Linked DNA regions of Actinospica robiniae DSM 44927. The protein of the gene in region 1 interacts with the protein of each later gene in a pairwise test. Links are inferred from orthologs where the notes say so. Each region holds a gene or a part of one and is shown on either strand. Other genes may lie near its edges. The genes, in order: leuS and ligA.

Region 1 (15,292 bases):
CGCGGGCGACGTCGGCGGTGGTGCCGCGGGGCCACAGGGCCGCGGCGAGCACGCTCGGGTGCACGCCGTCGCGGTGGTGCAGCAGGAACACCAGCGCCTCGTTGAGCAGCGGGAGCCGCTCGGTGTCGGCGAACTCGCCGAACCTGGTGCCCACGGTCTCGAGCTCGCCGAGCACCCGCACGAACACCGACGGCTGCTCGTCCGGCAGCGGCCCGGTGTAGCCGACCCCGGTCACCCGCGCCATCCCGCCGCCCCCGCCGCTCAGCGGCACGCCCTCGACGTCGCCGACGGCCCGGAACAGGCCCAGGATCGCCGCGTACTGGTCCGCCGGCAGCAGCTGCGCCTTGGCTTCGAGGCCGAGCCTGGACTCGCGCACGACGCCTGAGTCGTCGATGTCGAGCCGGCCCGCCGCGCCCGCGACGTCCGCGCCCACCACGAAGCCCATGCCGACGCGGGTGGTCTTCGGCGCGATCGAGATCAGACGGCTGAGAAGGGCCGGATGCGGCTCCTCGGCGATCAGCACGAAGTGCGGGGCGAAGGATCCGGCCTGGGTGGCGCGGGCCCGGGAGCCGAGGATCGAGTCGAGGCCGGCCGCCGAGAGCGCCTCGGCCCGCTGGGCGGCTTCGGCCTCGAGCACGGGCAGGATCTCGTCGAGCAGCTTCACGTGCTTGACCCGGGCCGGGGCCAGCGGCGAGAGGTCGCCCGGGAAGCCGACCAGGGTCACCGACATCCGGTCCGACCAGGCGTTGGTGGCGAGCTCGACGGCCATGGCCGAGATCATCGCCGAGACCTTCTCGGCCGGGCCGCACACCGCGAGCACGCCGGGGACGGCCTCGAGGTCCACCAGGATCCGCTCGTCCCCGCGCTCTCCGCCGCTGCCGATGGACACCAGGCCGGGGTACGGGGCGAAGCGCACCCGCGCGGCGTCCCCGTCGACCTGGCCGATGGCCGGCCGCGGGAAGTTCCAGGACCGGCCGTCGGCCGCGGTGAACCAGGGCAGCGGCGCCTGCTCGGGGGCGGTCGGGTCGGCGGGCTCGTCCAGCATCAGCTCGATGCCCTGCGCCCGCAGCCGCAGCCCGGCGGCCGGGGGCAGCGGCCGGTCGCGGCGCACGAGCTCGGCGGACAGGCCGCGCAGGGCCAGGTCGAGGAACCAGACCTCGACCTCGCCGGCGCCGACCCGGATCGACTCCTCGGCCACCGCGGCGTCCCCGGTCGGGGTGGTCGGCCGACGGCCGCCGACCCGGTTCCACAGCTGGCGGCGGCGGTGCCGGCCGAGCGCCAGCAGCAGCCCGGCGGCCATCAGCGGCGCGCCGGCGATGCCGTAGAGCACCCGCTCCTCCACCGGCCCGAGCTGCCGCTCGTCCGCGGAGGCGGTGCCGCGGTGCGAGGTGCGCGGGGCGCCGGCGTCGATGGTGCCGCCGTCGTCCCCCTGCCCGGCCGATTGAGCGGCCTGAGAGACCACGGAGGCGATGTCCTCGGCGGTCTGACGGACCTTCACGCCCTGCGGGTTGGCCGGAGTGAGCTTCGTGTGCGCCGTGGCGGACGTGCCGGACGCGGATCCGGCTTGCCCCTGCTGTCCTTGCTGCCCCTGCTGCGCGCTCGCGGACGCCGCGGAGGTCCCGGCCGAGGAGTCGTCCGTCGTCGGCGCGGACGATCCGGAGGCCGTGGACGAGGATCCGGCGGTGGACGGGGGCATCTGCGTGATCAGGTCCCCGCCGGTCGCGTCGGCCGGCATCTCCAGGATCCAGCCGGGCCGGATCAGCGAGGCCTCGGTGAGCTTCTGCCCGTCCGGCTGCACCCGGTCCTTGTTGAGCTCGTAGATCTCCTTGTAGCGGCGGCCGTCGCCCAGATGCCGGTCGGCGATCTCCCAGAGCGAGTCGTGGTTGCGCCCCTGCGGCGGCTGCACCCGGTAGAGCTTGGTCCCGGAGGTGCTGTCGACCGAGACCGAGGTCAGCGTTCCGCTGTCCGGCCGGGCCAGCTGCTGCCCGGGACGCACCGACGGCAGGTTGCTCGCGCTCGCGATCACCCCGGCCGCCTTGAGCGCCGCCGAGGCGCCGGAGACGTTTGCGGACACGGGCTGTCCCGGATACAGCTGCGCGGAAGCGGCGGTCTGCGCCCTCGGCATCGCGACCGGCGTGTGCCCGAGGTGCGTGATGTCGGGCGCGAACGAAGCGGCGGTGGCGGTGAGCATCAGCAGCGCGGCGACGAGCTGGCGGGCCAGGAACTGGCTCGGCCCCGCCCCCGGCACCCGGGCCGGCAGGCCGACCCCGCGCCGCGCGTTGGCCAGCTCCACCAGTACGCACGCGGTGAACTGCGCCCAGGCCAGCCACACCACCACGGCCAGCGCCTTGAGCAGGATCTGGCTGCTCAGCGGCTGGCGGAAGGTGTCCTGGCTCGGCATGTGGTGCGGCAGCGGCCAGCCGATGAAGTGCACGAGCGCCAGGGGGATGCCGCCGAGCAGCACGGCGAGCAGGAGCAGCGCCCCGAGCGCCCGGAAGACGTCGCCTATCGTGCGCCGGTACTTCCTGGCCCGCCCGGTCTGCAGTTTCACCGGTTGTGGCGGTGTGTACGTCATCGTGCTCCCCCTTCCACCTCGCGCTATCGAATACCCGCTTGGACGGTCGCCGTACCCGTCTCCGTGACCGTGATGGATCCGCCGCCGAAGATGGCGTCGAACACCAGCGGCTTGTAGGTGATGTGGACCGAGACCGTGACGGTGTTGCCCGGCCCGAGCTGGCAACCGTCAGCGCTCTTATTCGCGCCTTCGTTGCCGAAGCTCGTGTCGAGCGCGACCACCCCGCCGGCGTCCACGGTCTTACGCACTCTCGGGTCGAGCAGATAGGCCTTCGCCCGCGCGCACCCGTCGTTCGCGATCGCCGCGGTCCCGGACTGCTGCAGAGTGCCGAGGTCGAGGTTCTGCGCCTCGGCCCGCGCGGCCTGGTCGGCGAAGTCGGCGGCCCGCTCCCGCTGCGAGATGGCGAGGCCGACGTCCACGACCACGGAGAGCAGCACCCACACGACCAGCGCCCAGCCGATCATGATGAACGTCGCCGAGCCCTGCTCCCGATCCTCCCGCGCGCATCGCGATCTCATCGCTGCTCCCGGAAGTAGTCGAAAGGTGCGTAGGACGACTCCGTGAGCGAGAGATTCTGGCCGAACAGGGTGAAGTCACAGGTCACGGTGATCTGGACGACTTCCGTGAACGACTGCGCCGAGGTCGTCCCGGTGGCCTGCTTCGACGGAAGCTGGATCCGCATCGTCGCCGGCGTGATCGGCAGGTCGTTCTGGTCGTCGCGGGTGCAGGTGCCCTGCAGGTCCGCCCAGGCGGCTTTTCGGGCTGGGCCCGTCATATCGTTCGCAGGGTTCTGGACGGAGGCCATGCGCGCGGCGTCGGCGGCGGCCTCCCGCACCTTGGAGACGTCCTCGGCGTAGAAACCGCATCCGACGCAGATCAGGAAGAAGACCATCATGACCGGCACCGCGATCACGACCTCGACGGTCGAGATGCCTGCCTCTCCGCGCTCACGCCGCGCTCTAGCCGTTCGGGCCGACACACGCACCCGCCTGGGTGTAGTAGCACTCGACCGGGCCCTGACTGGCGGCGTCGAGATGGAACTGCCAGTCCGGCACCACGGAGACGATCGAGAACGAGACCTCCATGCCGACCTCCGGATACGCGCCGCGGGTGACCGGGATCGGCGTCGCCTGCAGCGAACCGTCCGAGACCAGTCCGCCGATGAGCTGGTTCACCCACGTCTTCGCGTCCTTCTCGGCGGGTACCTGCCAGGTTTTGGGATTGGCCGCCGCCTGCTCCCGCGCCGTACGAGCCCCTTCCTGGGCAGCCGTCTGCGCCACATGGCGGGCGAACATGGCCAGCCCGAACTGAACCGAGCCGAACATGAACAGGAACAGGAGCGGGGTCCACAGCACGAACTCGATGGCCGTGGCCCCCGACTCCTTGTCCTGCCTGTTCCGGCGAGCGGAACGGGGCGTTGCCTTCATGGCGTACTCGACGTCAATTACCGGGGCCGACACCGGCGCAGGCGGCACCCGGGGCGGCGCCCTTGCCCGTGCCGTTGATCTGGTCGCAGACCTGCTGGCCCTTGGCCTCCAGGGTGGTCAGCAACCAGAAGCCGACCGCGACCACGATGGCGACCACGATGGCCGAGATGATCACCCACTCGACCGCGGATGCACCGCGTTCGGACTCCTCGGATCTCGCCCTCGCGTAGCGCGCCGTGAATGAGACGCGTAGGTACTGCAGCGCCGGGCCGAACACCGTGTTCATGGCAGTGCTCCCTTCTTCGGACTTGCTACCTGAGGCCCGAGATCTGCATGATCGCCGGGAAGATCAAATAGATGAGAAAGCCGGTGCACAGCAGCAGCTGCGCCACCAGCATCGACTGCGACTGCTGGCCCGCCTTGCCCTCGATCTCCGCCAGTTCCCGGCGCCGCATGGTCTCGGCCCGGGAGGCGAGGGATTGGCGGATCTTGGCGCCGTCGTCCGCGGTGAGCGCGATCGCGTGTCCGAGGTCGACGAGTTCTTCGACACCGAGCGTGTCGCCGAGCGCGCTCAGCGCCGCCCATTGGGTCTGGCCGGAGAGCCGCGCGGCGGTCAGCGCGTCGCGGATGCGGCGCACCGCCCAGCTGTTGCTGATCTCCGCCGCCGACATGATGGCCTCGGGCAGGCCGCGGCCGCCGGAGAGGTTCATCGACACCAGATCGAGGAACGCGGTGACCACCCGGCGGAAGTCCGCACGCCGTTCCTTGGCATCGCGGCGCACCTCCAGGTCAGGCAGGACGAAGAACAATGCCGCACAGCAGAGCGCGAGCCACACCGGGACCAGGGCACTGAGGTGGAAGCCGACGAGCCAGAGCGCGACGAAGAACAGCGGCGGCAGGAAGAACCCGACCGCGGCGAGCCCGAGCTTGGTCGTCAGGAAGGCTTCCCAGCCGCGGTCCAGAATCGCCAGGTCGGCCCGCAGGGACCGCATCTGCCAGCCCTGACTCGCGTAGAACTCGGCCGCCTTCCGGCCGATCAGCTCCCTGACGGACTCGGCCCGCTCCCGCCGCTCGGCGCTGTGCGGGCCGAGTTCGCGCAGCGCGTCGATCTGGGCCACGGTCACCGCGGCGCTGGGCCGCGACGGTATCAGGGCCCGGATCAGCAGGAACACTCCGAGGCCGACCAGCGCGCCGAGGGCGATCTCCACGATCACGCGTTCACCTGACCCGTAGCAGGAAGCGTTCCGGTGTCTTCATCTCGGCGAGCTTGCGCAGCCAGAAGAAGCCCGCGGCGAAGAAGGACACCACGATCAGCAGCACGACCTGGCCGACGGCGGAGTCGTACGCCTGGACGTACCGATGGTCGAAGAGCGCGAGCCCGAGCACGACCGCGGCCACGCTGATGACGATGATCTGGACCGAGCGCCGCGTGCCGGCTCGCTGGGCGATGATGCGCTGGCGCATGTCCACCTCTTCGCGGGCCGACTTGGCGAGCGCGCCGAGCACCTCGCGAAGCCCGGGGCCGCGCAGTTTCGCGTTGAGGATCAGCGCGGCGATGATGATGTCCGCGCTCGGGTCGTCGATGTCGTCCGCGAGGTGCTGCAGGGCGTCGGCCAGGGGCATCCGCCCGCGCACCCGGTCCATGAGGGCGTCGAGGTGCGGGATGAGCAACGGCCCGGCGGTCCGGGCCGCGGACGGGATCGCCTGCTCGAGGCCGACGGCTCCGGCGATGGTGTCGCGCAGCGACTCCGTCCACATGGCGAGGGCTTCCACCCGCTGCATGCCGAGCCGTTCGCTGCCCAGCCCGCCGAACAGCTGCTTCCAGAAGAAGACCAGCACCGCCACCGCGATGCCGGCGACCGGCCACCGGGTCAGCACACCCGCGACGATCCCGACCAGCAGGGCGATGATGAGCCGCTGTCCGGCGCTGCGCATCCGGTCGCCAATCTTGAAGCCGCCCTCGGCGGGGCGCTCCTTCGGCCTGAAGCCGACCAGGGCCGCGATCAGCAGGGCGATGCCGCCGCCGACGACCAGGCCGGCCAGGATCGCCTCAAGCGTGGAGATCTGCAGGAGTTCTCGAGGGTTCATCGCCACATCCGGTTCATCGCCACAGTCCGCTCGGCTGATACCCGTGGGCCAGCAGTTCGTCGATACAGGTGACCGGGGAGTGCGGCATGGCCCGTCCGTCGGGGCCTTCCATGAACACCTCCGAGGAGAGCACCCGCCCGTCCACGCCGCTGACCTCGCGCACCGAGGTGACCATGCGGCGCACGGTGCCGCCGCGGTGGTAGTCGTTGCGGCGGGCGATGAAGACCACGAAGTTGATCGCGCCGGCGATCAGCATGTGGCTGGCCTCGACCGGCAGCCGCTCCTGGGCCTGCAGCGCGTAGGTGGAGATGCGGTTGAACACCTCCTGCGAGGAGTTCGCGTGGATCGTGGAGAGCGAGCCGTCGTTGCCCTGCGACATCGCGTTGAGCATCGTGACGATCTCGTCGCCGAGCACCTCGCCGACGATGACCCTGCTGGGGTTCATCCGCAGCGACCGGCGCACCAGCTCCGCCATGGTGATCGCGCCGAGGCCCTCGGAGTTGGGCAGCCGTTCCTCAAGCGCCACCGTGTTCGGGTGCAGATCGGGGAACTGGTCGAGGCCGAGTTCGAGCGCACGCTCCACCGTGACGAGGCGCTCGTGCGCGGGGATCTCGTTGGCCAGGGCCCGCAGCAGCGTCGTCTTGCCGGCGTTGGTCGAGCCCGCGATCATGATGTTCTTGCGCGCCTGCACGGCCGCGGCCAGGAACGAGCCGAGCTCGGTGAGCACGGTGCCGTTGCCGACGAGGTCGGACAGGAAGACCTTGCCCATGCGCGCGCGGCGGATGGAGAGCGCCGGGCGGCGGGTGACGTCCATGACCGCGCTGAGCCGGGAGCCGTCGGGCAGGCGCAGGTCCAGCTGCGGGTTGGCTGCGTCGAACGGCCGTGAGCTCAGACCCGAGTAGGCGCCGAGGATCTGGATGAGCTCGACCATCTCCTCGTCCGACTCGGCGATCGGCTCCACCATCGCCTCGCGGCCGTCCGCGTAAGAGACGAAGACCCGGTCGCAGCCGTTGACGTCGATGTTCTCGATGTCCGGGTCGTCCAGCAGCGGCTGGAGCCGGCCCACGCCGAACAGCGCGGCGTGGATGCCGGCGGCGAGGGCCTCCTCCTCCTCGGCGGTGGGCGGACGCCGGCCGGCGGTCATCTCGGTGTGCGCGTGCTCGGACAGCGTCTGGCCGATCACGGCCCGGGCGTACTGCCGCTCGTCCTGCGCGGTCATCACCGGCAGGCCGCTGATCTGGTCGAGCCGGCGCTGCTCGGCTATCCGGTCGCCGACTTCCTGACGCAGCCGTTTGACGAGGCCGTGGTCCATCTCAGCCCACCGTCCGATCGCTCGGATGCGGCACGCTCTTGAGGTTCGCGGCCGTGGTCGCGCCACCGCGCGGGTTGCTGAAGTACGGGTTGGTCGAGTTCGGGTTCGAACTCCCGTTGCCGTTCGCGCCGCCGCCGGGCGTCACCGAGGTCGGCGTGATCGGGATCGAGGTCATGGTCTCCGCGTTGACCGAGGCGGCGTACGCGGGCTGCGGCGGCGGCGTCGGCTGAGGCGGCGTCGGCTGCGGCGGCGTCGGCTGCGGCGGCTGGAAGCCGGGGTGCTGGGGGTACGCCGCGGGCCGGCCCTGGGGCTGCGGCGGCTGTGCGGACTGCGGCGCCTGCGGGCGCAGCAGTCCGTAGCGGTGGGAGACGGTCGCGGCCAGTTCCCGCGCGCTGCGGGTGACCAGTGCCTTGTCGACGCGGCCGCGGGCCCGGCCGTTCAGCGCCGCGGCGCCGGTCTCGTCGTAGGCGATGACGCCGACCACCTCGGCCCCGGCGGTCGTGGCCGAGAGCAGGTCGCCGACCTGCTTGACGGTCTCCTTGGCCCGTCCGGGCGGGACGATCAGCACGATGCCGATGGGCGGCCGGGCCAGCGAGACCGAGCTGTTCTGGCTGGCGTGCAGGCGGGCGGAGAGGCTGTTGGCCCGGTCCCGCACGTGCGCGATCTGCTCCGCCTCGGCGCGCGCGATCAGCAGCACCAGGCCCGCCTGGCCGAGCAGGTCGACGCTGGGCGAATCAGGGCCGATACGTCCGCAGTCGGCGATCACGTCGGCCCCGCCCGGCAGCTCGCCGAAGCGGTCGAGGGCGCGGCCGAGGGTCGGCCACAGCCCGGTCATGCCGCGCGCCTGGTCCGCGTTGCCAAGTCCGACCAGGATCTCCAGGCCGCCGCGCAGCCGCTGGGTGTGCTGGGCGAGGGTGCCCGGATCCAGGCCGCGGCGGGCCTCCACCGCGAGCGAGACGAGGCCGCGGTTGGGGTCGAGCGGGCCGCCGTGGTCGGCCGGCATGCGGTAGACCAGGTCGCCGCCGTGCGGATCGCATTCCGCGAACAGGGCGCGGCGGGGCCAGACGGCGGCCAGGGCCACGGCCGAGGTGGTGACCCCGGGGGAACCCTTGTCCGCCGCGAGAGCGATGAGCGTCATGAGGACACGGCCTAGTTCCCAGCGCTCGCCGTGCCGCCGGGCGCGGAACCGTTGCCGCCGGCGGAGGGGGCGGCGCTCGCGTGCGTGGAGGCCACGCCGTTCGCGCCGGTGGTGAACACCAGGTTGCCCTCCTGCGAGGCGGTCAGCAGGTTGGCCGCGTCCGCCTTGTCGACGGAGATCTCGAACACGCCGGCCGAGTTGGAGGAACCGTTGTCGCCGGGCAGCTCAACGATTCTCACCGAAGTCGCCAGCAGAAGCGTGACGTCCGCGCCACCGGTGGTGCCGGGCTGTGTCCCGACGTAGTACGCGGAGACCGTGTCGCCGACGCCGAGGCTGGGCGGGTACTGGGAGGCGGTCAGGGAGACCGCGAAGGTCATCAGGTTGCCGTCGGCGGCCGGCGAGCTGTTGAGCATCTGCCCGATCAGCAGCGTGCCGGGCACCAGGTCGGTCTCCGCCGTGTACTGACTCAGCTGGCCGCGCTGCGACCAGGTCACGTAATTGATGGAGGAATCCTGCGCCACCATGGCTTCGCTGATATCGGCGTCAGTGATCTGCTGTCCCTGGGCGACGTGTCGCGTCACTTGGATCACTCCGACTCGGTTTCCCGCCTGCATCTGCAGGTAAACCGAAGCGAGCACGCCTGCTGCGATGAGAAGCAGGGCCAGGGCGGCCAGCGCGGGCTTGCGTTCGCGCGAGGTGGTGGGCGGACGTACCGGTCCGGGGGGCGGGGCAGGCGCGCTCGGCCGGGCGGCGGGGGAGCCGGCAGGCTTCCATCCCGTCATCCCGGCGACATTGTTCTCCGTGCTGCTGCTCACGATCCGTACCCCCGGAGTGGCCGACTGGCTCCTGATAGTAGCGGCGCAGTCGGAAAACTCAACAGGGTCCGCGGCCGAATATGTGGCAAACCGCAACCAGGCGTGCAAGATCATCGCAGTGTTCTGGCTAGAGGCGTCGAAGGACACGTTTTCGCTACACGTATACGCTCCGGCATTATCGGGCTACCGGTGCCGCGGTTGGCCCGGTACGATCCGGTGTCGACCCATCTGTCTTCGATGGGCGATCCGGGACCTACGCAGGGGGAACTGTGCGTTCGCGGACAACTGCCCTCGTCACCGCCATGATGCTATGCGCGGCGCTTTACGGTTGCTCGAGTTCCGTACAGCAAAGCGGTGGAATCAGCGGTGCGGCCACGGGAGCCGCGTCCTTTGCGCCCGGCTCGGCGGCCACGGCCTCGCTCGCACCGGTCTCGGGATTGTCGATGAGCTTCAAGATCCCCTCGGATCTGAGCCTTCAGTTCCAGACCACGGATCAGGGTTCGGTCACGGCCGATGAGATTCAGACGATCCTGGTGTATCAGTATGAAGGCTTCATCGAGGCACTCAGCTCCGGCGAGGCGACCGAGGCGAACTTCCGCTATCTCACCGCCGGCGACGCGCTGAGCACCGAGAACTCCCAGCTGGCCTGGTGGAAGAAGCAGAACGAACGGCTCACCGGCGTCGACCGGCTCTACGCCTTCACGGTCTCGGCGAGCGGAAAGGGCCAGGCCGAATACTCGTATTGCGAGGATTCCACCCGGCTCGACTACGTGGACCTGGGCGACGGCCGGACGATCCAGAACACCGCGGGCACCACGGAAAACTACACCCTGCGCCAAGGCATCCTGGTGCAGGGCAAGGGCGAACTGTGGGCGGTCGAACAGGTCTTGACCAAGGACGGAGCGTCCTCATGCATCGGAAAGTGAAGGGGCGGGCGGCTTTGTCCGCCGCGGTCCTGGTCTCCTCCAGCGTCCTGGCCACGGTCGGGTCGGTCACACCCGCCATGGCGGACAGCGTGGCCATCTGCCCGAGCAGCGGCGGCAGCAGCGGCGGAGGCGGCGGCGGAGGCGGCGACACCTACAAGATGTGGGAGGTGGTGAACCAGCAGATCACCTCGTGCTCCAACGGAGGCAACGCCGCGCAGAGCGACGGCAGCAGCGGCTCTGCGAGCATCGTCCCGTGCTGGTGGGCGCCAGCCTACGACCCGGCGGGCCTGCAGGGCTACGTCCAGGCCTTCGAGTCCACAAGCTCCACGGACAACTGGTACACGATGCTGGCCAAGGAGTACGACACAAACGGCACCGACGCCCCGCCCTCCGACTACAAGTCGGACTCGGGACCGCCGTGGGACAGCTACAACGTCGGTACGACACCCCTGGGCGAGTGGTACGGCATGTTCTACAACAGTGCCGCCTCCGGGGACCAGCTGGACACCTGCTCCCATGAGCTGGCTGCTCTGGGGGCCAAGCAGTTCTACTGGGCCGACAACGAAGACCAGCCGACCGGAACGCCGGCGGAAATACCCGTCTTCACCGATCTTGAACTCGCCCAGTACGTCGAGAGCGTAGTGCTGCTGCCCGCGGCGCAGGTGAAGTCGAGTCAGGGACGCAATGACGCCGCGGGCGACCCGGCGAGGGCGACCGTCGGCCTGCCCATCTGGTACTGGCAGGATGAGGGCACTACCCACACGAAGGTGGACCAGGAAGTCTGCGTCTTCGGTACGCGGTACTGCGTGGACTTCACCGCCTACGCCGTCTCCTTCACGATCGATCGCGGCTCCGCCCCCGGCCGAGCCTGGAGCGGCGACTGCGTCCATCAGTCCTCGAACACACTGGGGCCGGAGTGGCACGGCCAGTCCGCGTCGGTGAATCCGACCTGCGGCGTGGAGTACTCGACGCTGGCCAGGGGCGTGACGCCGACGGTCTATACGACCTGGCACGTCCACATCACCTGGGACGGGGGCGACTGGAGCCCGCCGAACGACCCGGTGATCGCCACGACCCTCGATCCCTTCGACGTGCAGGACATCCAGGCCTACAACCGGACCTCGCCGAGCGCGACGCCGAGCTCCTAGCGAAAGCGACACCGCGCGGTCAACCCCGGATCAGCTCCACGGCCTGGGCGGCCAACGCCGCCCAGGCCCCGAGTATCAGGTACGGCCCGAAGGCGACCATCGACTTGCGCCCGACCCGGCCCAGCGCCATCCCGCCGAGCGCGGCCACGCAGGCGGCGAGCATGCCCAGCAGCAGCCCCGCCACGGCCACTGGCAGCGCCGCCCAGCCGAGGAAGAGCCCGAGCACGCCGACCAGCTTCACGTCGCCGAAGCCCATCGGGCCGAAGAACCACAGCAGCCAGAACAGTCCGTAGAAGAGTGCTGCCGCGATGGCCGCGACGGCCAGGCGCCACCAGGCGCCGCCCGCCCAGGACGCCGCGGTCAGCCCCAGCAGCCCCCAGCCGCAGAGCGGGAAGAGCACCTTGTCCGGCAGGCGCTTCGTGCGCGCGTCGATCCACGCGAGGATCCCGCTCGCAAACAGGAATCCCGCGTACACCACCCCGACTACCCACTCCATGCGCCCGACGATACCCCGACGGACAGCACCGGGGCCGGTGCGCAGCGTGCGCACCGGCCCGTGGAGGGAACTTCCGCGCGAACCGGCGCCCGAAGCACCGGATTCACGTCAGCCGACCGCGTCCGGACCCGTCACCCGGGCGCCGGCCGCGCGCCGGCCGGGCTACGCCGGGACGATGTTCACCAGCTTCGGCGCCCGCACGATCACGGTTCTGACACCGCGGCCGTCCAGCGCGCGCTGCGCCCCCTCCGTCGCCAGCGCCAGCTCCTTCAGCGCCTCCTCGGCGATGTCCGGAGCCACCTGGATCTTGTCGCGCACCTTGCCCTGCACCTGGACCACGCAGGTCACCTCATCGGCGACCAGGTACTTCGGATCCGCCTGCGGGAACGGGGCGTAGGCCAGCGACTCGTCGTGGCCCAGCCGGGACCACAGCTCCTCGGCCAGGTGCGGCGCGAACGGCGCGACGCCCAGCACCAGTGCCTCGGCCGCGGACCGCGGCACCCGCTCCAGCTTGGTCAGGTGGTTGTTCAGCACGATCAGCTTGGCCACGGCCGTGTTGAAGCGCAGACCCGCCACGTCCTCGGCCGCCCCGGCGACCGCCTGGTGCGTGGCCCGCAGCGTCGCGGTGTCCGGCTCCTCGTCCACCACGCGCAGCTCGCCGGTGTCCTCGTCCACCACGTTGCGCCACACGCGCTGCAGGAAGCGGATCGAACCGGCCACCGCCTTGGTGTCCCAGGGCTTCGAGACCTCCAGCGGTCCCATCGACAGCTCGTAGACGCGCAGGGTGTCCGCGCCGTACTCGGCGCAGAAGTCGTCCGGGGCGACGGAGTTCTTCAGCGACTTGCCCATCTTGCCGGCCTCGCGGGTCACCTCGGCGTCCTGCCAGAAGTACCCGCCGTCGCGCTCCTGCACCTCGACGGCCGGCACCGGGAAGCCGCGGTCGTCCCGGTAGACGTCGGCGGTGATCATGCCCTGGTTGAACAGCTTGTGGAACGGCTCCTTCGAGGAGACGTACCCCAGGTCGAACAGCACCTTGTGCCAGAACCGCGCGTACAGCAGGTGCAGCACCGCGTGCTCGGCACCGCCGATGTACAGGTCCACCCCGCCGACCGGCTTGTGCTCGGTCGGGCCCATCCAGTACCGCTCGTTGGCCGGATCGACGATGTCCTGCTTGTTGTCCGGGTCGACGTAGCGCAGCTCGTACCAGCAGGAGCCGGCCCAGTTCGGCATCGTGTTGGTCTCGCGGCGGTACCGGCGCAGGCCGCGGCCGTCGCCCAGGTCCAGCTCCACGTTCACCCAGTCGGCGTTGCGCGACAGCGGCGTCTCCGGCTCGCTGGCAGAGTCCTGCGAGTCGAAGGTGCGCGGCGAGTAGTCCTCCACCTCGGGCACCTCGACCGGCAGCATCGACTCGGGCAGCGCGTGCATCGCGCCGTCCTCGTCGTAGACGATCGGGAACGGCTCGCCCCAGTAGCGCTGCCGGCTGAAGAGCCAGTCGCGCAGCCGGAAGTTGACCGTGCCCTCGCCGATCCCCTTGCCCTCCAGCCACTTCGTGATCGCGGCCTTGCCCTCGACCACGCCCAGGCCGTCCAGCGAGACTTCGGGGTTGGCCGAGTTGACCAGCTCGGCGTCGTACGAGCTGAAGGCGTCGTCCCAGGCGGCCGGGTCCTCGCCGCGTCCGTCGGTCGGCTTGACCACACAGCGGATCGGCAGGCCGAACGCGCGGGCGAAGGCGAAGTCGCGGGTGTCGTGGGCGGGCACGGCCATGATCGCGCCGGTACCGTAGCCCATCAGCACGTAGTCCGCGATGAACACCGGGACCGGCTCGCCGTTGACCGGGTTGGTCGCGTAGGCGCCGGTGAACACGCCGGTCTTGGTCTTGGCGTCCATCTGCCGGTCCACGTCGGACTTGGCCGCGGCCATCGCCCGGTACGCCGTGACCGCCTCGGCCGGGGTGTCCGCCCCGCCGCGCCACGCCTCGGGGGTGGCTTCCGGCCAGGCCGCCGGCACGATCCTGGTCACCAGTTCGTGCTCGGGCGCCAGCACCATATAAGTAGCGCCGAACAGGGTGTCCGGGCGGGTGGTGAAGACGGTGATCCGGTCCTCGCCGACGGCGCCGTCCGCGTCCGCCGGCCGCGCCGGCACCGCGAACGAGACCCGGGCGCCCTCGGACCGGCCGATCCAGTTGCGCTGCTGCAGCTTGATCGCCTCGGGCCAGTCCAGCAGCTCCAGGTCGGACAGCAGCCGGTCGCCGTACGCGGTGATGCGCATCATCCACTGGCGCAGCTTGGACTTGAACACCGGGAAGTTGCCGCGCTCGGACCGGCCGTCCGCGGTGACCTCCTCGTTGGCCAGCACGGTGCCCAGGCCCGGGCACCAGTTGACCGAGACCTCCTTGGCGTAGGCCAGCCGGTACTCGCCCAGCAGCTCGTCGCGCTCCACGGCGGAGTGCTCGGACCAGGCCCGGCCGTCCGGGGTGGGCCGCACGCCGGAGGCGAACTGCTCGATCAGCTCGGCGACCGGGCGGGCGCACTGCCGGGCTGGGTCGTACCAGGAGTTGAAGATCTGCAGGAAGATCCACTGCGTCCAGCGGTAGTAGTCCGGGTCGATCGTCTCGATCGAGCGGCGCGGGTCGTGGGCCAGGCCCAGCCGCCCCAGCTGGCGCCGGTAGATCTCGATGGCCCGCTCGGTGGAGGCGCGCGGGTGCTCGCCGGTGGCCACCGCGTGCTGCTCGGCCGGCAGGCCGAAGGCGTCGTAGCCCAGGGTGTGCAGGACGGTGTAGCCGTTCATCCGCTGGAACCGGGCGAAGACGTCGGTGGCGATGTAGCCCAGCGGGTGCCCGACGTGCAGGCCCGAGCCCGAGGGGTAGGGGAACATGTCCATGATGAAGCTGTGCTTGCCCTCGGACACCTCGCCCTTGAGCGGCCCGACCGGGTTGGGCGCCTCGAAGGTCCCGTGCTCGCGCCAGTAGCCCTGCCAGCGCTCCTCGATCTCGGCGGCCAGCTTCGCGGTGTAGCGGTGCGCCGGTTCTTCTCCGGGCCCCGCGACCGTGCTCTGAGTCATGTCAAGTTCCTCGCAGTCAGTCGCAAGTGCTTGGTCGGAAGTGTTCTCGTGCCGCAATGAAAAAACCCCTCGCACAGGAGGGGTCGCCACGCTGAGTCGATCCTCAGCGCGGCCGGCCAAGAAGCAGGCGCACAGCTTGCATGTGTGCAGGATACCACCCGCCCCCGCCCGCACGGTCCCGATATCCGCCCTGATCGCGGCCGGGGTACCGGCCGGTAGCCGTGCGCGCTCTTAACTTTCGCCGCGTAATGCGATACCGTCCGGTGGGCCCACCCACACCCCGCCCCTCTCCCCGCGCGAGGACACT
Region 2 (14,914 bases), 1.5 Mb from region 1 along the record:
GTCGAGCGGGTCGTGCCCGGCGATGACCTCGTGCAGAAGCGCCGCGTCGAGCACGGTGCGGGCACAGGGGCCGCCCTGGTCGAGCGAGGAGGAGAAGGCCACCATGCCGAAGCGGGAGACGCCGCCGTAGGTCGGCTTCACGCCCACGGTGCCGGTGACGGCGCCGGGCTGGCGGATCGAGCCGCCGGTGTCTGTGCCGATCGCGAGCGGCGCCTCGAAGGCGGCCAGCGCGGCCGCGGAGCCGCCGCCGGAGCCGCCGGGGATGCGCTCGAGATCCCACGGGTTGCGGGTGGGGCCGTAGGCGGAGTTCTCGGTGGAGGAGCCCATGGCGAACTCGTCCATGTTGGACTTGCCCAGGATGACCACGTCGGCCTCCCGCAGCCTGCGGGTGACGGTCGCGTCGTACGGCGGGAGCCAGCCCTCGAGGATCTTCGAGCCGCAGGTGGTCGGGATGCCGCGGGTGGTGAACAGGTCCTTGAGCGCGAGCGGCACGCCGGCCAGCGGGCCGAGCCGCTCGCCCTTGGCCCGCTTGGCGTCCACGGCCCGCGCGGCCGAGAGCGCGCCCTCGGTGTCCACGTGCAGGAAGGCGTTGACCTTCTCGTCCACCTTGCCGATGCGGTCCAGGTGAGCCTGCGTCACTTCGAGCGCGGAGACCTCGCCGGAGGCGATCGAGGCGGCCAGTTCGGCGGCGGTGCGCCTGGTCAGATCAGTGCTCATGGTCTCAGTCCTCACCGAGGATGCGCGGAACCCGGAAGCGGTCGTCCTCGGCGGCCGGCGCCTGGGCGAGGACCTCGGCGCGGTCGAGCACCTGGGTCCCGGCCGGACGCACCACGTCGGCCCGGAAGATGTTCGTCAGCGGCTGGGCGTGCGAGGTGGGCGGCACGTCTTCGGTCGGCAGCTCGCTCACCCTCGCCACGGCGCCGACGATCGCGTCGAGCTGCTCGGCGAAATGGTCGAGTTCGGCCTCGCTCAGCGCAAGCCGGGAAAGCCGGGCGAGGTGGGCCACCTCCTCGCGGGTGATCGCGGACATCGGTCCTGCTTTCTGCTCGCAGCGGCGCCCGCGGACGCGCCGCGGCCGGGTCGGACCGCTCCATCCTAATGGGGGTGGAAGGAGACGAGTCCCGCTTTTCACCGGCGCGCGACGCGCCCTGCCGCGTCTTCGGCCGAATCTCAACCCAGCGCGCGGATCATGGTGGTGAGGGCGGCGCTGTCGTGGCTGGAGTCGTCCACGGGGGACCCGCCGTCGAGGAAGACGATGTCGAGCAGGTTCCCGCTACGCACGACGTAGCCGTGGTAGTCGGAGGCGGTGTAGTTGCCGTTCACCTGCGCGGGCCGGCCCTGATCGGTACGCCTGATGTCGGTGTAGGCCACACCGTCGGAGACCGTCGCGGTCTTCGTGGCCACCTCCGTGGAGGGCACGTTCTTCACATCGGTCATGTCCTTGAGAACCGAGCACGCCCCCACATCCCTGACCAGCGCAGCGTACGCGGCCTGCGCCGCCGCGACACTGCTATAACGCACGTACTCCTGCCTCGCCCCCGAAGTGCCGTCGAACCCGGCACCGGTGACATCCGCCGTGGCAGTGAAACTGTTCATCGAGAACCCGGCGACATCCTTCGAGAAGATCGGGTAGCCGTTCGCCGCGTCCGCACACGGGTAGAGAATCGGGGTCTGCCCCATCAGCGCCACACCGCTCAGCGCCGTCGACACACCACCCCCGGCCCAGTGCAGCGTGCCGTCGAGCGGCACCAGCGACGGCGAAAGCCAACCAGCCGGAACCGCCGACCAGAACGTCTTCACAGCGCTCGGGATCGAACTCGTCGGTGTGCCCGAGTTCGTGTCGCTCGGCGTGGTGGTGGTCGGGTTCTGCGTCGGAGCGGTCGGACTCGCGGATTCGGACGCCGACTGGGACGGCGACGGGCTCGCCGTGATGACGCTCGCACTGGCCGAGACGGAGGAGTTCGCGACGGGCACCTTGCCGGGACCGCTGTGGTTCAGCGAGACCGCGGCCACGCCGCCCGCCCCGCCGAGCACGGCCACGGTCAGCGCGGAGGAGGCCAGCCGTTGCCGGGTGCGGCGCTGCCGGCCTCGCTTGCGGGCCGCCGCAGCGCCGGGCTCGCGCGCGGCGCTGCTCGCCGACTCGACCACGCCGGAAAGCAGTTCGTCGAAATGCTCAGACATAGCGCGTACCCTCCTTCGAAGTCGTTTCGTGAGTCGAACTGCCGGATGTGTCGGACGTCGCCGGGCCGGCGGCCCGGCCGACGGCCTTGGCGCCGCGGGTCTGCGTGGTCTCGGGGCCATGCCCGGCCTCCTGTGCGAACTCGCTCAGATGAGGGGCCAGCGCCTTGCGACCGCGTACCAGGCGCGCCTTCACCGTGCCGGAGGGCACCCCGGTCTCCGCGCAGATCTCCTCGACGGAGAGGTCGAGCAGATGGTGCAGCACGATCACCTGCCGCAGCTCCGGTGTGATCTTCTGCAGCGCGACGACGATCGCCAGCCGGTCCGGGCTCAGGTCCGGTACGTCGGAGCTCTCCGCGGCCTGGCGCCGGTGCGCGGTGAACGTCGGCGCCCCGCAGCAGGCGCGCTCGATGGTGTCACGCCTCTGCGGCACGACCGGTTGTCACTCGGGCGGATTACTTTTCGCGGGCTGGGATCGGCGGGGACGGGCTGGGCCGAGAGAGCGCTCGGACGCCGGTCAGGGGGCGCCGCGCAGCGAAGGCCGGTTCTTCGGCCCGGGCAGCGCCGCGGTCGGACGGCCGTGCGCGACGGCCTGGGCCCGGCGGTTGAGCCACGCCGTGGCCTCGTGCGCGGGCAGCGCCTTGGCCAGCAGCCAGCCCTGGGCGATGTCGCAGCCGAGTTCGGCCAGGCGCTGCCAGGTCACCTGGTCCTCCACGCCCTCGGCGACCACCTTCAGGCCGAGCGAGTGGGCGAGGTCCACGGTGGAGCGCACGATCGCGGCGTCCTCCTGGTCGTGCACCAGCCGGGCCACGAAGGATTTGTCGATCTTGATCTCGCGCACCGGCACGCTGCGCAGCAGCACCAGGGAGGAGTAGCCGGTGCCGAAGTCGTCCAGCGACAGGTTCACCCCGAGCGCGTCGAGGCGGTGCAGGGTGGCCTTCGCGCGCTCAGGGTCCTGCAACAGCACCCGCTCGGTGATCTCGAGCTGCAGCGCGGCCGGCGGCACGCGGTGCTTGCGCAGGCCTTCCTGGATCGCGGCGACGAAGTTGGGGCCGTGGATGTCGCGCATGGAGACGTTCACCGCGACCGGCACCGACAGGCCCGAGCGCCACCAGACTGCGGCCTGCGCCAGCGCCCGCTCGACCACGTACGTGGTGAGCGTCGGCATCAGGCCGGTCTGCTCGGCGAGCTGGACGAACTCCTCCGGGTTGACCGGGCCGCGTCCGGCGTGGTTCCACCGCACCAGGCCCTCGAAGCCGACGACCTGGCCGGTGGCGAACGCCACCTTCGGCTGGTAGTGCAGCTGGATCTCGCCGCCGGCCAGCGCGCGGCGCAGGTCGCCGAGCAGCGCGAGCCGGTCCGGGGTGTTCTGGTCCCGGCCCGCCTCGTAGACCGCGATGCCCGAGCGCGAGCGCTTGGCCTGGTACATGGCCACGTCCGCGCGCTGGAGCAGCTGTTCGAAGTCGTCCGCGTCCCGGGGATACTCGGCCACGCCGATGGAGCACTCGAGGTCGAGCGTGTAGGCCTCGAGCTGGAACGGGATCGTGAAGCACTCGGCGATCCGGTGCGCGGCGGAGAAGGCCTCCTGCTCGGTGCGCACGTTCGGCAGCAGCACCACGAACTCGTCGCCGCTCCACCGGGCCAGCATGCCCTGGCTGCCGACGCAGGCGGAGAGCCGACTGGCCACCACGCGCAGCAGCTGATCCCCGATCAGGTGCCCGAGCGTGTCGTTGACGTCCTTGAACCGGTCGAGGTCGAGCAGCAGCACGCCCACCCGGCCGCCGGTGCGCTCGGCCACCTCCAGCGCCTTGTCCCCCTCGGCGCGCAGCAGCCGGCCGTTGGGCAGCCCGGTGAGCACGTCGTGCTTGGACTCCCACTCGCGCTCCCACCGCTCGGTGGTGCTGCCGTGCACGACGTAGATGGCGGGCAGCAGGCACAGCAGCAGCCAGCCGTGACGCATCGTCAGCCCCACCACGAGCGGGGCCAGGCAGACCATGGCGCCGGACGCGCGGGTCTGCCGCCAGCCGTCCCGGCGCAGCTGCAGCGAGAACGGCAGGCCGCGCACCTGCGCCACGTAGCCCCAGACCAGCGAGTGGTTGACGACGACGATGACGCAGCCGGTGACGATCAGGGCGCTGACCCTGGCCGGCCCGAGCACGTTGGCGTGGACCGCGCTGTTGCCGTTCCGGTCGACCAGCAGGGTGAACAGGAACGAGCCGGCGAAGTAGGAGATGGCCTGCTGGCAGACGTTGAACGCGATCCGGTCGAAGGTGTGCCGGCGGCCGACCTCGGCCAGCAGCATGCCCAGGGCTTGGGCGAGCACCGCGTCCTGCCAGCCGTCCACGGCGTAGATGGCCGAGGCGAAGGCGAGGCCGAGGCTGGCGCCGTCGGTGTTGCGGCGGGACAGGACCGGCCGGGCCTCGCCCAGGACGACCAGCGCGATCAGCAGCCAGAGCACCGCGGGCTGCAGCTGCAGCCGGCCGGCCGCGCCCGCTCCGGTCCACAGGGAGTAGAGCGCGGCGGCGATCGCGGCGCCGCCGCCGCCTATGACGAGACTGAGGTAGGCGCGCGGACGCCAGGTCGGATCCGTCCAGAACATCCGGAACCGCGCCATCTCCACCTCCGTCGTCGAGCCGGTTCAGTCACTCAGGCACGGGCCGATCACTCCGGCCGGACGCGCCGGGCACGCGACGGGAGCGCGTGAGCAACCAGGCTAATCGCATAGCACGTATTCAGGTGAAAGCTTGGCCGATTCGTGACGGTGAATCAGATGATCTTCGTCTCCGCGCCCACCCTGGCCTGCGCGGACACGGGAGGGGTAGCGCGCGCCGCCCGCGCCGGGCTCACACGCCAGGGCGCGCGCCGGGCACGCGCCCCCGCCGGGTCGTCAAACCGGCGCCGACTCCGCGACGCCGGTTTGAAGACCCGGCCCAGGCGGACGGGCGGGCCGGCGGCCCCTACGCGATCTCCTCGTCGGCGTCCGCGGCGGCGTCCGCCGCCTCCTCGGCCCCGGACTTCTCGGCGGCCGGCGTCTGTTCGGGCTCGGCGGCGGTCAGCTCCCCGGCCAGCAGCGCGCGGAAGCCGGCCTCGTCGAGCACCGGCACGCCGAGCTCGGTGGCCTTGTCAGCCTTGCTGCCCGGGTTCTCCCCCACCACGACGTACGAGGTCTTCTTCGAGACCGAGCCGGACACCTTCGCGCCGGCTTCCTGCGCCGCGTCCTTGGCACCGTCCCGGGTGAAGCCCTCGAGCGTGCCGGTGATCACGACCGTCAGCCCGGCCAGCGGCTGCGGCCCGGCGGCGCGGGCGGGCACGGTCGGGCGCACGCCGGCGGCGAGCCAGCGCTCGATGATCTCCCGGTGCCAGTCCACGGTGAACCACTCGACCACGGCCTGCGCGATGGTCGGGCCGACACCGTCGATGCCGGCGAGGTCCTCCGCGCTCGCGTCGCGCAGCGCCTCGAGCGAGCCGAGCACTCGGGCCAGCTCACGGGCCGCGCTCGGGCCCACATGCCGGATGGACAGGGCGGTCAGATACCGCCACAGCTCCTTGGTCTTCGCCGCCTCGATCTGCTCGAGCAGCTGGGCCGTGGTCTTGGTCGGCGCCGAGGGCTTGGCCTTGGTGCCCTTGGTGTAGAAGTACGGCACGAGTTCGAGCGCGCCCTCGGCCGCCTCCTTGCCCCGGGCCTTCTGGTACATCCGCGGCTCGGCCAGCTTCTCCACCGTCAGCTCGAACAGTTCGCTCTCGGAGGTGAGCGGCGCCTCGCCCGAGTCCGGCGCGGTCAGTGCGGCCGCGGCCTCGTAGCCGAGGGCCTCGATGTCCAGCGCACTGCGCCCGGCCAGATAAGCCATCCGCTCCTTGAGCTGGCCCGGGCAGCTGCGCGAGTTGGGACAGCGCAGGTCGATGTCGCCCTCTTTCTGCGGGGCGATCGGCGTGGCGCAGGACGGGCACTCGGCCGGCATCACGAACTCGAGCTCCTCGCCCGTGCGCAGCTCGACCACCGGCCCGACCACCTCGGGGATGACGTCGCCGGCCTTGCGCAGCACGATCGTGTCGCCGATCAGCACGCCCTTGCGCTTGACCACCTCCTGGTTGTGCAGGGTGGCCTGGGCGACGGTGGACCCGGCCACCGTCACCGGCTCCATCACCGCGTACGGGGTGACCCGGCCGGTGCGCCCCACCTGCACCCTGATGTCCAGGAGCTTGGTGGTGACCTCCTCCGGCGGGTACTTGTACGCGATGGCCCAGCGCGGATCCTTGCTGGTCGCGCCGAGCCGGCCCTGCAGGGCGAGGTTGTCCACCTTGACCACGACGCCGTCGATCTCGTGCTCCACGTCGTGCCGGTGCTTGCCGTAGTACTCGATATAAGCGAGCACCTCGTCGAGCGACTCGACCACCTTGACCCGGTCGGAAGTCGGCAGGCCCCAGGCGCGCAGCAGCTCGTACGCGTGCGACTGGGAAGTCACGTCCAGGCCGCGGCGGGCGCCGATCCCGTGCACGACCATGCGCAGCGGCCGCTGGGCTGTGACCCGCGGGTCCTTCTGCCGCAGCGAGCCGGCCGCGGTGTTGCGCGGGTTGGCGTAGGAGCGGCCCTCGTGCTCCATCGCCCAGGCGTTGAACTCCTCGAACTGCGCGCTCGGGAAGTAGATCTCCCCGCGCACCTCGACCAGCTCGGGCACCGGGTGCTCGGCCGAGCCGGTCAGCTTCGACGGGATGCCCTTGATGGTGCGCACGTTGGCCGTGACGTCCTCGCCGGTGCGCCCGTCGCCGCGGGTGACGCCGCGGATCAGCCGGCCGTTCTCGTAGACCAGGGCGACGGCCAGTCCGTCCACCTTCAACTCGCACAGGTACGCGGGCACGGAGCCGACCTCCCGGACCACGCGCTCGTTGAACGCCGCCATCTCCTCGGCGTTGAAGGCGTTCGCCAGCGAGAGCATCCGCTCGATGTGGTCCACCGAGGCGAAGTCGGTGGACAGCTCGGCGCCGACCTTCTGCGAGGGCGAGTCCGGCGTGCGCAGCTCCGGGTGCTCCTCCTCCAGGCCGACCAGCTCGCGCATCATCGCGTCGTACTCGCCGTCGGCCATCGTCGGCCGGTCGAGCACGTGGTAGCGGAACCGAGCCTCGTCGATGACCGCGACGAGTTCGGCGTGCCGGTGGGCCGCCCCGGACTCCGTGGGAACGACGGCCTCGCTGCTCAGGGAGGTGTCTCGCTTCTCAGCCATAGACACAAACTACCGGTGCCCACCGACAGAAACAGCCGACCACGGCCGGTGACGCGCTTCGAGGGTTCTCCTGGTCAGAGCTCCTCGTCCACGTCGAGGTCGAGCAGGTATCTGCTCTCGTCGAAGATCTCGAGCAGCACCACCACGAGTACCTCCCGCACCACTGTGTACTCGAGCATGAGCCCGGGTGCGACGTAGGCCTTGCGGTAGTTGTCGTTCGTTCCGATGGATGCGGTAGCGGTCTTGTGATACGGGTCGCGGGAGAGCACCTTCACCGCGTGATCGAGCATCGCCTGACGTTCGACGGGCAGTTCGTCGCGCGTCTGCTTGGCCTCCACGGTGTAGGAGACCTTGAGTTTGGGACGATCCGTCATGCCACGGTCCGTCCCGATACGTGACCCACCATGCCCCGATGGTACCGCTGCGGGGCCGACGGTAGGTCAGACGTACTGGGTGACGTCGGCGACAGCGAACCCCTGGGCCTGGATGTGGCGGTACAGGTTGGTCATCATCTGGACCATGGTCTTGCCCTTGAGCTGGGCCGGACCGCGGAAGTGGCACAGGATGATGTCGCCCGGGTTCAGCTGCCGGCGCGAGGTCTGATACTCCATGTCCTCTATCTCCATCGCCTCCCGCCACATCATCATGCCCTTGAGACCGGCCTGGCGCACCGCCGCGCGGGTGGTCTCGTTGTAGTTGCCGCCCGGCGGCCGGAATATGTAAGGCGTGACGCCGTACTCCCGCTTCAGCTTGACCTGCTGCCCGGCCACCTCGTCGAGCTGCTGCTGGAAGGAGAGCCCGGGCATCTCCAGGGGATGGGTCACCGTGTGGTTCTGAATGGAGACGAAGCCGGTCTCGTACAGCTTCTCGAAGTACGCGTAGTCGTCCCGGATCAGCGTGTCGGCCAGCGAGAGGGTCAGCGGGATCTTGAAGTCCTTGACCATCTGGATGAAGGCCGGGTCCTTGTCGATCCCGTCGTCGATGGTGACGAACACGATCTTCTCGCTGGCCGGGACGTCCGAGAAGGTCGTCGGGTGGTTCGGGTCGAGGTGGATGGCCTTGGCCGTGGGCGGCGGCGGGGCCGGCAGGAAGGGCTTGAGGCCGTAGCGGCTGGAGAGCAGTTGCGCGTCCACCACGTTCTGCGCGGCGGCCTTCGGCTGCGGCGACGCGGCGGTCGTCGGCGCCTTGGTCACGCCCGCGTTCGCGGCTTGCGCCGACGTGGGCGACCCGGCCGGCCCGTCGCAGGCGGAGGCGAAGGTACCCAGGGTGGCCAGTGATGCCGCACCGCCCATGATCTTGGTGAAGCGGCGGCGGGACCAGGCGTGCGGCTGCGGATCCGTCATGTACTGACAGATGCCGCCGACCGGGGAACGGTTGCCGGATTCTTCAGATTCGGTTCAGCCGTGTTCGCTCGAACGGCCCCGCGCGCCGCCCGCTCACTCCACGTCGGCGAGCGCCTGCGCCGCGTCCAGGCACAGCCGCTGCGCCCGCGCCGCCCACTGCGGGCTCGCGCCGGCCAGGCCGCAGGACGGCGTGACCACGACGGCGCCGGCGATCTGACGGGGCGGCAGGCCGATCCGGCGCAGCGCGAGGATCTCGTCGACGAACTTCTGGTAGCCCGGCGGCACGCTGGAGACCGGGTCCAGCGCCGGGACGACGCCCGCGTAGAGCATGACGCCGGCCTCGACCAGCTCGGCGAGCTCCTCGTCCTGGCGGGTCGTCAGCAGCGACCAGTCCACCGAGACGGCGGAGGCGCCGGCGCCGCGCAGCGTGGCGAACGGGACGTCCGGGGCGCAGCAGTGCACGACGACCGGGCTGTCCGGCGCCGCGGTCTCGATCACCCGGCGCAGCAGGTCCCGCGCGGCCGGCTCCTCCACCGAGCGCAGCCGGCCGAAGCCGCTGGCGGTCGGGACGGTGCCGCGCAACACGCCGGGCAGCGCCGGTTCGTCCAGTTGGAGCACGAGCTTGGCTCCCGGGATCCGCCGGCGCAGCTCGGCCAGATGCAGAGCGAGGCCCTCGGCCAGCGACTCGGCCAGGTCCCGGCAGGCGCCGCGGTCCGCGAGCACCTTGTCGCCGTGCTTGAGCTCGATCGTGGCCGCGAGCGTCCACGGCCCCACCGCCTGCACCTTCAGCGCGCCGGTGTAGTCCTGGGTGTGCTCCTCGAGCAGGTCCAGATCACGGCGCAGATGGCTGTGCGCCCGCCCGTGGTCGCGGCCCGCCGCGTCGGCCACCCGCCAACCGGACGGAGCAAGCTCCACCGCCAGGTCCACCAGCAGTGCGGCCGTGCGCCCGGCCATGTCCGCCCCCACCCCCCGCGCGGGCAGCTCGGGCAGGTACGGTAGGCCAGGAGCGCCACCCAGGCCGTCGAAAACCAGGCGCAGGGCGGCTCCCAGATCACCGCCCGGCAGCGATCCGACGCCGGAGGCGGCTGGTCCCGGGACCGCGGCCCGGTGATCGTTGGTCATGTCTGCAGAATATCGCTACACCCGCTAAGGCGAATCTGCTCCGAAAAGAGCGGCGGATCAGGGCGGGCTATGCAAAACTCTGTCATCCGACGGGTGAGGACTTCGACCGGCTAGCGTTGAGAGGGGTGATCCGCGTGCAGACCATGTTCTTCACCGCCACGGCCGCGGAACTGTCTCGGCTCGTCGGCGCCTGGAGCCGCGGTCGTGACGCGGTGGCGGCGGGCGTGCGGCTGGCCTTCGTGGACGCGGCGGACCTCGATCCGGCCCAGCTGCTGGAACTCGACACGCTGGCGACCGGGCACGACCCGGTGAGCGTGCGCGAGGCGCTGCTGACCCCGGCGCGGGAGCTGGGCCGATGTGCCGCGCTGGCCCCGGGATCGCTGGCTCAGGGCACTGAGGAGCAGGTGGTGCTGACCGTGCGCACCCCGCTCTACCGGCAGCTGGCCGGGTGCGGGGACCGGCGGCTGATGGAGCTGGCCCGGCTGTGGCAGGTGCGCACCTGGGGCACCGAGTGGAGCGCCGAGCGCTACGCCGGCCTGCTGCGCGGGCTCTCGATGCTCTCGGAGCTGGCCACCCGCGAGTACCGCGGCGTGTACGTGCGCTTCGACGTCTGATGTCGTGGTACGTACCGCTCGGCCCGGAACCCGAGGACGCCCGGCCGTGGCCCGGGCCCGAGCCCGAGGACGCGATCCCGAAGCCGCTGCGCGCGGAGAAGGCCTCGCCCTCGACCGTGCCGGGCCTGGCCTACGCCGCGCGCAGGTCCGGCGCGAGCACGAGGACGGCCGCGGCCGTGCGGCTCACCAGGATCAACGTGTGCTCCCTGCTGTCGCTGGTCCTCCTCGTGCTCTGCCCGCCGGCCGCGATCGTCTTCGGCGGCCTGGGGCTGCGCCAGATCCGCCGTTCGGGTGAGCGCGGATTCGGCCTCGCCGTCTTCGGCATCGCCGCGGGCGCGCTGCTGACCCTGCTGCTGGCCCTGGCGGTCTTCGTCCTGTTCGTGCTCTTCGCCTTTCCGCCGCAGCAGTGAGGACGAATCAGGCGCCTGCGACCGCGTCGGCCCGGCGGGTCGCGGTGATCGTGGCCGAGCCGATGACGCGGCTGCCGTCGTAGAGCACCGCGGTCTGTCCCGGCGCGATGCCGCGCACGGACGCGGCGAACGCCAGCATCACCACGCCGCCATCCGCGTCGTAGCGGGCCGAGGCCGCGACCGGCTCGCCGTGCGCGCGCAGCTGGACCAGGCAGTCGAAGCCGTCCCGGCCGACCGGCCCGCACCAGCGCACGTGCCCGGCGTCGAGCGCGTCCACCGCGAGCTCCTCGGCCGTGCCCACGGTGACGGTGTTCTCGACCGGCGAGATCTCCAGCACGTAGCGCGGGCGCCCGTCCCCGGCCGGATCCCCGATTCGCAGGCCCTTGCGCTGCCCGATGGTGTACCCGTACGCCCCCTGATGCTCCCCGACCACGGCGCCGGAGCTGTCCACGATCTTGCCGGGCGCGGTGCCGAGGCGCTCGGCCAGGAACCCGCGGGTGTCGCCGTCGGCGATGAAGCAGACGTCGTGCGAGTCCGGCTTGTCCGCGACGGCGAGCCCGAGCCGCTCCGCCTCGGCGCGCACGTCGGTCTTGAGCGAGTCGCCGAGCGGGAAAAGCGCGCCGGCCAGCTGCCGGGCGTCGAGCACACCGAGGACGTAGGACTGGTCCTTGGCCGGGTCCAGAGCGCGATGCAGCTCCCGCCCGCCGTCCGGCCCGTCCACGATCCGCGCGTAGTGCCCGGTGCACACCGCGTCGAAGCCGAGCGCCTGCGCCTTGTCCAGCACCGCGGCGAACTTGATCTTCTCGTTGCAGCGCAGGCAGGGGTTGGGCGTGCGCCCCGCGGCGTACTCGGCGACGAAGTCGTCCACCACGTCCGCGTGGAAGCGCTCGGCCATGTCCCACACATAGAACGGGATGCCGATCACGTCGGCGGCCCGCCGCGCGTCGCGCGAATCCTCGACGGTGCAGCAGCCGCGGGCCCCGGTACGGAAGGACTGCGGGTTGCGCGAGAGCGCCAAGTGCACCCCGGTCACTTCATGCCCCGCCGCCACCGCGCGGGCGGCCGCCACCGCCGAGTCGACTCCGCCGGACATCGCTGCTAGTACTCGCATACCTCAAGGGTACGTGAGCCGGACAGGGGATTTTTCGTACTACCGGGACGGGACGCGCAAGGGGATGTCGAGGGCGAACGGGACGTCGGTCACCAGTCGGCCCACGTGGGCGCGCTTCCACTCGAACCGGTCGCCGACCAGCCGGTGCTCGTGCACCACCGGATCGTCGTCCTCGCCACGCTCGATCAGCCAGAATGAGGCGATGCCCATCATCGCGTACATGGCGGGCTTGTCCTCGCGGTCGCGCTCCTCGGATTCAGGCGAGACGACCTCGGCGGCGAGAACGATGTCCTGCGGGAGATAGACCGACTTATCCAAGTCGAAGGCCTCGGCGCGAACGATGGAGATGTCCGGTTCCGGAGCGGATCGCGGACTCTTCCGCACGGCCATTTCCCGGAGCACGCGGTATGCATCCGGCGCCTGCTTGAGCAATTCGCCTTCGAGCATCCGGACGATAACCAGATGCCAGCTCTTCTGCGGGCTCATGACGAGCGCCCCCCGGATCAGCTCGGTGTGCTTCGGCAGATCCGGAGGGAGGTTCTCGAGCGTCCAGCCATCGGGCGGCGTAGCCGGCAACACCGGGGCGTACATGTCCCATTCCTCCTCGTCGTTCGCCATCTTTCCGAACCTTTCTACGAGGGTCTCGCCTTATCTGTGCCGCAATCCGCTGAAGATCACACCATCGGGTGATCAACGACGCCGGGCCTTCGCCCCCTGCGACGCCTCAGCTCAGCCCGGCGGCCCGGGCCCGGCTGACGACCGCGGGCAGGGCCTCGAGCAGAGCGTCGACGTCCTGATCGGTCGAGGTGCGGCCGAGCGAGAAACGCAGCGAGCCGCGGGCCAGTTCCTCGCTGCGGCCCATGGCCAGCAGGACGTGGCTGGGCTGGGCGATGCCGGCCGAGCAGGCGGAGCCGGTGGAGCAGGAGATGCCGCGGGCGTCGAGGAGGAGCAGCAGGGAGTCGCCCTCGCAGCCGGGGAAGCAGAAGTGCGCGATGCCGGGCAGCCGGTCGGCGGCCTCCGGCTCGGGCCGCGCGTCCGGCTCGGGCAGCGCCGGACCGGAGAGCACCGCGCCCGGGACCGCGCGCAGCACGCCCTCGATCAGCCGGTCCCGCAAGGCGCACAGCCGCACGTACTCCTTGGGCTGCTCGGCCCGGGCAGCGGTGACGGCCGCGGCGAAGCCGGCGATGCCGGGGGTGTCCAGGGTGCCGGAGCGCACGTCGCGCTCCTGGCCGCCGCCGTGCTGCAGCGCGGTCAGCTTCGTCTCCCGGCCCAGCAGCAGCGCGCCCACCCCGAGCGGGCCGCCGAGCTTGTGGCCGGTGACGCTGAGCGCGTCGAGCCCGCTCTCGGCGAAGTCCAGCGGGAGGTGGCCCGCGGCCTGGATCGCGTCGGAGTGGATCGGCACGCCGTGCCGGTGCGCCACCTCGGCCAGTTCGCGGATCGGCAGCACCGTGCCGACCTCGTTGTTCGCCCACATCAGGGTGACCAGTGCGGCGGTCTGCGGGTCCTCGGCCAGCGCGGCGTCGAGCGCGGCCGGGGCGACCGAGCCGTCCGGGCGCACCGGCAGCCAGTCCAGCTCGGCGCCCTCGTGCTGCTCGAGCCAGAACAGGGCGTCGAGGACGGCGTGGTGCTCGATCCTGGCCGCCACGATCCGCACCCGGCGCGGGTCCTCGGCGCGCCGGGCCCAGTACAGGCCCTTGACCGCGAGGTTGTCGGCCTCGGTGCCGCCGCCGGTGAACACCACATGGCTGGGCCGGGCGCCGAGCGCGGCGGCCACCGCCTCGCGCGACTCCTCCACGACCCGGCGCGCGGCGCGGCCCGGGCCGTGCAGCGAGTTCGCATTGCCGACGAGCGCGAACTGGGCGTTGACCGCCGCGATCGCGTCGGGATGCATGGGCGTGGTCGCCGCGTGGTCGAGGTAGGTCATAGCGAGCTTGATTCTAGACGCCGGGGGAACACACCGGAGCCCCGCATCCGCCGAGGTCGGCGGAGGCGGGGCGGCGGTTTGCCGGGCGGCGTTACTTGCGCTTGGCGATCTCTTCGGTGGCCTGCGGGACCACCGCGAACAGGTCGCCCACGACGCCGTAGTCCACCAGCTCGAAGATGGGGGCCTCGGGGTCCTTGTTGACCGCGACGATCGTCTTCGAGGTCTGCATGCCGGCCCGGTGCTGGATCGCGCCGGAGATGCCGCAGGCGAGGTAGAGCTGCGGGGAGACGGTCTTGCCGGTCTGGCCGACCTGCGACTGGTGCGGGTACCAGCCGGAGTCCACCGCCGCGCGCGAGGCGCCGACGGCGGCGCCGAGCTGGTCGGCGAGGGCCTCGATGACGGAGAACTTCTCGGCCGAGCCGACGCCGCGGCCGCCGGAGACCACGATCGCGGCCTCGGTCAGCTCGGGCCGGTCGCCCTTGGCCACGGTGACCTTCTCCACCACCCGGGCCAGCTTGGCCGACTCGGTCAGGGTCACCTCCACGTCCACCCGTTCGGCCGCGGCCGCTTCGGGGGCGGGCGGCGTGGCGTTCGGCCGCATGGCGATGATCGGGGTGCCCTCGGTGACCGAGGCGTGCACGATCGAGGAGCCGCCGAAGATCGACTGCTCGGCCACGAACACGCCGTCGGCGACGGTGAGGTCCACGGCGTCGGTGAGCACGCCGGAGCCGGTCTTGATCGCCAGCCGGCCGGCCACCTCCTTGCCCTCGGCGGTCGCGGCCACCAGCACGGCGGACGGCTCGTGGTCGGCGACGATCTTGGCGAGCAGTTCGGCCTTCGGCGCCACGACGTAGTCGGTCAGCTCGGCCGACTCGGCCACGTAGACCTTGGCCGCGCCGTACTCGGCCAGCTTGTCCTTGGCCTTCTCGAAGCCGGCGCCGATGTACACGGCGGACGGGGCGCCGAGCGCACGGGCCTTGGTCAGCAGCTCGA

The links.
Region 2: the proteins of leuS (region 1) and ligA interact in binary tests that used the Escherichia coli proteins (3 or more experiments, as listed by UniProt). The link is inferred for Actinospica robiniae DSM 44927 from one-to-one orthologs.

Annotation. Positions count from the first base shown.
Region 1 is NZ_KI632511.1:5,301,874-5,317,165, forward strand. The notes cover bases 11,888-15,292. They hold leuS (leucine--tRNA ligase), read right to left. Parts: upstream 14,986-15,292; coding sequence 12,088-14,985; downstream 11,888-12,087. Other genes in these bases: ACTRO_RS22415 (prepilin peptidase), read right to left, coding at 11,888-11,925; ACTRO_RS43710 (peptidoglycan-binding domain-containing protein), read left to right, coding at 15,292-15,292. Also shown: ACTRO_RS22355 (AfsR/SARP family transcriptional regulator), read right to left, coding at 1-2,575; ACTRO_RS22360 (pilus assembly protein TadG-related protein), read right to left, coding at 2,599-3,093; ACTRO_RS43695 (TadE/TadG family type IV pilus assembly protein), read right to left, coding at 3,090-3,560; ACTRO_RS22370 (TadE/TadG family type IV pilus assembly protein), read right to left, coding at 3,535-4,002; ACTRO_RS43700 (hypothetical protein), read right to left, coding at 4,016-4,288; ACTRO_RS22380 (type II secretion system F family protein), read right to left, coding at 4,314-5,210; ACTRO_RS22385 (type II secretion system F family protein), read right to left, coding at 5,221-6,090; ACTRO_RS22390 (TadA family conjugal transfer-associated ATPase), read right to left, coding at 6,104-7,402; ACTRO_RS22395 (CpaE/TadZ family protein), read right to left, coding at 7,404-8,540; ACTRO_RS43705 (hypothetical protein), read right to left, coding at 8,552-9,355; ACTRO_RS22405 (hypothetical protein), read left to right, coding at 9,799-10,281; ACTRO_RS22410 (hypothetical protein), read left to right, coding at 10,266-11,429; more of ACTRO_RS22415, read right to left, coding at 11,449-11,887.
Region 2 is NZ_KI632511.1:6,805,267-6,820,180, reverse strand. Bases 4,767-7,793 are described here. They hold ligA (NAD-dependent DNA ligase LigA), read right to left. Parts: upstream 7,398-7,793; coding sequence 5,136-7,397; downstream 4,767-5,135. Other genes in these bases: ACTRO_RS29225 (hypothetical protein), read right to left, coding at 7,472-7,771; ACTRO_RS29235 (putative bifunctional diguanylate cyclase/phosphodiesterase), read right to left, coding at 4,767-4,792. Also shown: Asp-tRNA(Asn)/Glu-tRNA(Gln) amidotransferase subunit GatA, read right to left, coding at 1-717; Asp-tRNA(Asn)/Glu-tRNA(Gln) amidotransferase subunit GatC, read right to left, coding at 722-1,030; ACTRO_RS29245 (hypothetical protein), read right to left, coding at 1,171-2,181; ACTRO_RS44095 (RNA polymerase sigma factor), read right to left, coding at 2,174-2,611; more of ACTRO_RS29235, read right to left, coding at 2,696-4,766; ACTRO_RS29220 (polysaccharide deacetylase family protein), read right to left, coding at 7,838-8,740; ACTRO_RS29215 (methionine synthase), read right to left, coding at 8,834-9,862; ACTRO_RS29210 (hypothetical protein), read left to right, coding at 9,988-10,476; ACTRO_RS46160 (DUF4190 domain-containing protein), read left to right, coding at 10,476-10,886; tRNA 2-thiouridine(34) synthase MnmA, read right to left, coding at 10,894-11,997; ACTRO_RS29195 (Uma2 family endonuclease), read right to left, coding at 12,037-12,615; ACTRO_RS29190 (cysteine desulfurase family protein), read right to left, coding at 12,722-13,921; ACTRO_RS29185 (electron transfer flavoprotein subunit alpha/FixB family protein), read right to left, coding at 14,013-14,914. UniProt on the Escherichia coli protein: DNA ligase that catalyzes the formation of phosphodiester linkages between 5'-phosphoryl and 3'-hydroxyl groups in double-stranded DNA using NAD as a coenzyme and as the energy source for the reaction.